Regions from separate parts of the Streptomyces sp. URMC 126 genome, predicted to be linked through region 2. Evidence: riboswitches for the same ligand, from Rfam matches in the RefSeq annotation. Region 2 holds a riboswitch; the other holds the start of a gene.
The links. A riboswitch is a leader RNA that binds a small molecule or an ion and turns the genes downstream of it on or off. The one in region 2 is predicted to bind thiamine pyrophosphate.
Positions count from the first base shown of each region.

Region 1: another riboswitch for thiamine pyrophosphate. It lies ahead of ACSNOK_RS23745 (thiamine ABC transporter substrate-binding protein); the one in region 2 lies ahead of thiO (glycine oxidase ThiO).

Region 1 is NZ_JBPQTX010000225.1:4,739-8,128, forward strand. It holds gene ACSNOK_RS23735 (phosphatidate cytidylyltransferase) at 1-726, shown strand, start outside; gene rlmN (23S rRNA (adenine(2503)-C(2))-methyltransferase RlmN) at 807-1,913, shown strand; TPP riboswitch at 1,983-2,087, shown strand; gene ACSNOK_RS23745 (thiamine ABC transporter substrate-binding protein) at 2,083-3,180, shown strand; gene ACSNOK_RS23750 (ABC transporter permease) at 3,156-3,390, shown strand, end outside.
Region 2 is NZ_JBPQTX010000327.1:2,929-6,318, forward strand. It holds gene ACSNOK_RS28040 (NAD(P)/FAD-dependent oxidoreductase) at 1-1,025, opposite strand, end outside; TPP riboswitch at 1,153-1,265, shown strand; gene thiO (glycine oxidase ThiO) at 1,263-2,468, shown strand; gene thiS (sulfur carrier protein ThiS) at 2,465-2,710, shown strand; gene ACSNOK_RS28055 (thiazole synthase) at 2,712-3,390, shown strand, end outside.

The DNA of each region.
Region 1 (3,390 bases), on a different contig from region 2:
GTCTTCCTCGGCGTGATCGTCGTCGCCGTGGTGGTCGGGCTCTGGGAGCTGACCTCCCGGCTCGCCGAGCGGAAGGGCATCAAGGCGCCGCTGGTGCCGCTCGCCATCGGCGGGGCCGCGATGGTCGTCGCCGGGTACGTCGACGGCGCCGAGGGCGCGTGGGTGGCCATGGCCCTCACCGCGCTCGCCGTGCTGGTGTGGCGGATGACGGAACCGCCGGACGACTACCTCAAGGACGTCACGGCGGGCATCTTCACCGCGTTCTACGTGCCGTTCCTGGCCACCTTCGTGGCCCTGATGCTCGCCGCCGACGACGGTGCCTGGCGGGTGCTGACCTTCCTGATCCTCACGGTGGTCAGCGACACCGGCGCCTACGCGGTGGGCTGGCGGTTCGGCAAGCGCAAGCTCGCCCCGCGCATCAGCCCCGGCAAGACCCGCGAGGGCCTGATCGGTGCCGTGCTGTTCGCCATGGCGGCGGGCGCGCTGTGCATGCGCTTCCTGATCGACGACGGGGTGTGGTGGCAGGGCCTGCTGCTCGGCCTGGCCGTCGCGGTGAGCGCGACCCTGGGCGACCTCGGCGAGTCGATGATCAAGCGGGACCTGGGCATCAAGGACATGGGCCGGCTGCTGCCGGGCCATGGCGGGATCATGGACCGGCTGGACTCGCTCCTGCCGACGGCACCGGTGGTGTGGCTGCTGCTGGTGGCCTTCGTCGGCGCCGGCTGACCTGCGCTTTTCCCTTGGGTGGGGTCCGTTGTCCACAGGACGGCGGGCCCCACTCGCGCGTCTGAGACACTGGAAGCATCATGCCTAAGCCCGGAGAACTCACTTTCGTCGCCCCCCGCGGAGCCAAGAAGCCCCCGCGGCACCTCGCCGACCTCTCGCCCGCGGAGCGCAAGGAAGCCGTCGCCGCCATCGGTGAGAAGCCCTTCCGGGCGAAGCAGCTGTCGCAGCACTACTTCGCGCGGTACGCGCACGACCCCGCGCAGTGGACGGACATCCCGGCCGCCGCCCGCGAGAAGCTCGCGGGCGAACTGCTGCCGGAGCTGATGAGCGTCGTACGGCACATCTCGTGCGACGACGACACCACCCGCAAGACGCTGTGGCGGCTGCACGACGGCAAGCTCGTCGAGTCCGTCCTGATGCGCTACCCGGACCGGGTCACCATGTGCATCAGCTCGCAGGCCGGCTGCGGGATGAACTGCCCGTTCTGCGCCACCGGCCAGGCCGGCCTGGACCGTAACCTGTCGACCGCCGAGATCGTGCACCAGATCGTGGACGGCATGCGGGCGCTGCGCGACGGCGAGGTCCCCGGCGGCCCGGCGCGGCTGTCGAACATCGTCTTCATGGGCATGGGCGAGCCGCTGGCCAACTACAAGCGGGTCGTCGGCGCCATCCGCCGGCTGACCGACCCCGAGCCGGACGGCCTGGGTCTGTCGCAGCGCGGCATCACCGTCTCCACCGTCGGCCTGGTGCCGGCGATGCACCGGTTCGCCGACGAGGGCTTCAAGTGCCGCCTCGCGGTCTCGCTGCACGCCCCCGACGACGAGCTGCGCGACACGCTCGTCCCGGTCAACACCCGCTGGAAGGTCCGCGAGGTCCTGGACGCGGCCTGGGAGTACGCGGAGAAGTCCGGCCGCCGGATCTCCATCGAGTACGCCCTGATCCGCGACATCAACGACCAGGCGTGGCGCGGCGACCTGCTGGGCCGGCTGCTCAAGGGTAAGCGGGTGCACGTCAATCTGATCCCGCTGAACCCCACGCCGGGCTCGAAGTGGACGGCGTCCCGTCCGGAGGACGAGCGGGCGTTCGTCGCTGCGATCGCCGCGCACGGCGTGCCGGTCACCGTCCGGGACACGCGCGGCCAGGAGATCGACGGCGCCTGCGGCCAGCTGGCGGCGACCGAGCGCTGAGCCCCCGCCGGGGGCGGGGGAGCGGGCGGGTGCACTGATACGGTGCACTCGCACTGCTCGCACAAATGAACAATCCGACAGGGGAGCGCACACAGCGCTGAGAGTGCGGCCACGCCGCAGACCCTCGGACCTGATCCGGTTAGTACCGGCGTAGGGAGTCAGCTCGACCATGAACACCACCTTCCGGCGTGCCCTGGGCGCCGCCGCCGTCTCCGCCCTGGCCCTCCCGGCCCTCGCGGCCTGCGGCGGCTCCGACGAGGCGAAGGAGAGCGACGGCGGGAAGACGGTCACCGTCGTCTCGCACGAGTCGTTCGTCGTCTCCCCGGACGTGCTGAAGGAGTTCACCGCGCGGACCGGCTACAAGGTCAAGACGATCAAGAGCGGTGACGCCGGGCGGGCGGTGAACCAGGCGATCCTCTCCAAGAGCCACCCGCAGGGTGACGTCTTCTTCGGCGTGGACAACACCCTGCTCTCCCGCGCCCTCGACAACGGGATCTTCGAGCCGTACGAGGCCAAGGGCCTGGACCGGGTGGCGAAGGAGTTCCGGGCCGACGACGCCGAGCACCGGGTGACGCCCGTCGACTCCGGTGACATCTGCGTCAACTACGACCGCGCCTACTTCGCCGACCACAAACTGGCCCCGCCGAAGACCTTCGACGACCTGGTGAAGCCCGAGTACAAGGGCCTGCTGGTCACCGAGAACGCCGCGACCTCCTCCCCGGGCCTCGCCTTCCAGCTCGCCACCGTCGCGAAGTACGGGGACGACGGCTGGCAGGACTACTGGAAGAAGCTCAAGGACAACGGCGTCGAGGTTGTCGACGGCTGGGAGCAGGCGTACAACGACCGCTTCTCCGGCTCCGCCGCCGGCCGCAAGGCCAAGGGCGACCGGCCGCTCGTCGTCTCCTACGCGTCCAGCCCGCCCGCCGAGGTGCAGGGCATGAAGGCGCAGCCGAAGTCGGCGGACGAGGCGCCGACCGGCGTCGCGACCGGCACCTGCTTCCGGCAGACCGAGTACGCCGGCCTGCTCAAGGGCGCGAAGAACGCCAAGGGTGGCAAGGCGCTGCTGGACTTCCTGCTGAGCAAGCGGTTCCAGGAGGACGTGCCGCTCAGCATGTACGTCAAGCCGGTGGTGACGGACGCCAAGCTGCCGGAGCTGTTCACCAAGTTCGGCGCGACGGTCGACGCCCCGGAGACGCTCGCCCCCGAGAAGATCGCGAAGAACCGTGATCAGTGGGTCAAGGCATGGTCCTCGATCGTCCTGAAGTAACCGCGGCAGCCGAAGGAACCGCCCCGAAGGACCACGGCCCCCGGCGCACGGGGGTCCGCCTCGGCCTGATGGCCGTCCCGCTCGCCTTCTTCGGCCTCTTCTTCGCCTATCCGGTCGCCGCGATCGTCACCCGGGGGCTGAAGGCGGACGGGCGGTGGCGGTTCGGCCGGATCGGCGAGGTGCTCACCGACCCGGCGACCGGGCATGTCC
Region 2 (3,390 bases):
CCGAACTGCTCGGACCAGAAGTAGGGCACCGGGTCGTAGACCGGCCCCTCGGCCGGCCCGTGCACGATGTTCGCCGCGACGGCCTTCGGCCCCTGCAGGGCGTTGTCCCAGTGGTGGACGAGGAGCCGCTCGCCGTACCGCGCGGAGGGGAAGGAGGCGCAGTCCCCGACCGCGTACACGTCCGGGACGGACGTCCGCAGCCGTTCGTCGGTGACGACGGAACGGTCCGCCGCGAGCTCGACGCCCGAGCCGGCGAGCCAGCCGGTGGCCGGGCGGGCGCCGATGCCCACGACGACGGCGTCGGCGGTCAGCCGGGTGCCGTCGGCGAGCAGCACCGCGCCCGGCTCCAGGGCGGCGACGCGGGCACCGGTGAGCAGCCGGGCGCCGCTCTGCGCGTACCAGTCGGCCATGTGCGCGGCGACCTCGGCGGGCAGCGCGCCGGCCAGCGGCCGGTCGGCGGCCTCGACGACGGTCACCCGGCAGCCGGCCTCGCGGGCGGCGGTGGCGAACTCGGCGCCGATCCAGCCCGCGCCGACGGCGACCACGTCGCCCTTGCGCTCCAGCAGCGGACGCAGCCGCTCCGCGTCGTCCAGGGTGCGCAGCAGGTGCACCCCGGGCAGGTCCTCGGCGCCGGGCAGCCGGACCGGCTCGGCGCCGGTGGCCACCACCAGGACGTCGTACGGGACCGGGCCGCGCGCCGTGTCCACCTCGTGGTCGGCGGGCCGCAACCCGGTGACGTCCAGGCCGAGTTCCAGCTCGATGTCCAGCGAGGCGAAGTCGACCTCGAAGGCGGACCCGTCGGCCTTGCCGAGCAGCACCGCCTTGGACAGCGGCGGCCGGTCGTAGGGCGGGTGGGGCTCGGCGCCCAGCAGGGTGATCGTGCCCTCCCAGCCCTGTTCGCGGAGGGCGACGGCGGTCTGCACACCGGCCATGCCGGCGCCGGCGACGACCACGCGCCGCCGCGCCGCGCCCTCCGTCGCCGTCTCGGGGGCCGTACCACTGCGGGTGTTCGTCTGCTCACTCACCCGATCACTGTAGGCGGACGGCCGTCCGCATCCGGAGCACCGGGTGGGGAGACCTCCGACACAGCGTCCACGGCGGCACCGCGCCGCCTTCCGCCGCGTTCCCGGCCCGTACTAGGGTGGCCGGTGCACAAGCACTCGCGGGAGCCCGGACGGACCGGGCTGAGAGGGAGGCTGGACGGCCTCCGACCGTACGAACCTGATCCGGGTCATGCCGGCGAAGGGAGGGGCTGGACGCCCATGCACGCGTCTTCTCGCACAGGGCCTCCGGGCACGTACGACGTCCTGGTGATCGGCGGCGGGATCATCGGCCTGGTGACCGCCTGGCGGACCGCCCAGCGCGGCCTGCGGACCGCCGTCGCCGACCCGGCGCCCGGCGGCGGGGCCGCCCTGGTGGCGGCCGGAATGCTGGCCGCCGTCACCGAACTGCACTACGGCGAGCAGGCGCTGCTCGCCCTCAACCTGGCCTCGGCCCGCCGCTACCCCGCCTTCACGGCGGAGCTGGAGGAGGCGAGCGGCCGGGACACCGGCTACCGCGCCTGCGGCACCCTCTCCGTCGCCCTCGACGCCGACGACCGCGCCCACCTGCGCGAACTCGGCGCGTTCCAGCAGCGCTGCGGGCTCGACGCACAGTGGCTGACCGGCCGCGAGTGCCGCCGCCTGGAACCGATGCTCGCCCCCGGAGTCCAGGGCGGCCTGCGGGTGGACGGCGACCACCAGACCGACCCCCGGCGGCTGGCCGCCGCCCTGCTGACCGCCTGCGAACGCGCCGGGGTGGCCTTCCACCGGGCCGCGGCGGCGCGGGTGCTGCTGGACGGCGACCGGGCCGCGGGCGCCGAACTCGCCGACGGCGAGCGGATCACCGCCGGCCAGACCGTGCTGGCGGCCGGCAGCCACAGCGGCCGGATCGCCGGGCTGCCCGCCGCGGTGGTGCCCCCGGTCCGCCCGGTCAAGGGCCAGACGCTGCGGCTGCGCGTCCCCGAGGCGTACCGGCCGTTCCTCTCCCGCACCGTCCGGGCGGTCGTCCGCGGCGGACACGTCTACCTGGTCCCCCGCGAGAACGGCGAGCTGGTCATCGGCGCGACCAGCGAGGAACTCGGCTGGGACACCACCGTCACCGCCGGCGGCGTCTACGAGCTGCTGCGCGACGCCCACGAGCTGGTGCCCGGCCTCACCGAGCTGCCGCTCGCCGAGACCTCGGCCGGGCTGCGCCCCGGCTCCCCCGACAACGCGCCCCTGCTCGGCCCGACCGAGCTCCCCGGCCTCCACCTGGCCACCGGCCATTACCGTAACGGCGTCCTGCTGACCCCGCTCACCGGCGACGTCATGGCCGAGGTCCTCGCCACCGGGCGGCTGCCCGAGGAGGCCCGGCCCTTCTCCCCCCGCCGGTTCGCCGCGCCGGCCGGCCCCCGCCCGTCCTCCCTCGCTCAGGAGCCCACCGCATGACCGGCACGGAAACGCCCCGCACCCCTTCCGACGTCCACACCGTCCACGTCAACGGCGAGCGGCGCGCCGTCCAGCCCGGGACCACCCTCGCCGCGCTCGTCGCCGGCCTCACCGGCACCGCCTCCCCGGGCGGCGTCGCCGCCGCCGTCAACGAGACCGTCGTCCCGCGCGGCGACTGGGCGGACACGCCCCTGCGCGACGGCGACCGGGTCGAGGTCCTCACCGCGGTCCAGGGAGGCTGACATGGCGGACGACGTGCTCACCATCGCCGGCACCACCTTCACCTCCCGCCTGATCATGGGGACCGGCGGCGCCCCCAGCCTGGAGGTGATGGAACGGGCCCTGCTCGCCTCCGGCACCGAGCTGACCACCGTCGCGATGCGCCGCCTCGACCCGGCGGTCCGCGGCTCGGTCCTCTCCGTGCTCGACCGGCACGGCATCCGGGTGCTCCCCAACACGGCCGGCTGCTTCACCGCCGGCGAGGCCGTCCTCACCGCCCGGCTGGCCCGCGAGGCGCTCGGCACCGACTGGGTGAAGCTGGAGGTCATCGCGGACGAGCGCACCCTGCTGCCCGACCCCATCGAGCTGCTCGACGCGGCCGAGATCCTCGTCGACGACGGCTTCACCGTCCTCCCCTACACCAACGACGACCCCGTCCTGGCCCGCCGCCTGGAGGACGCCGGCTGCGCCGCGATCATGCCCCTCGGCTCGCCCATCGGCTCCGGCCTCGGCATCCGCAACCCGCACAACTTCCAGCTGATCACCGAGCGGGCGAAGGTCCCGGTGATCCTGGACGCGGGCGCGGGCACTGCGTCCGACGCCGCGCTCGCCATGGAGCTCGGCTGCGCCGCCGTGATGCTCGCCTCCGCCGTGACCCGGGCTCAGGAGCCGGTCCTCATGGCGGAGGCCATGCGCCACGCGG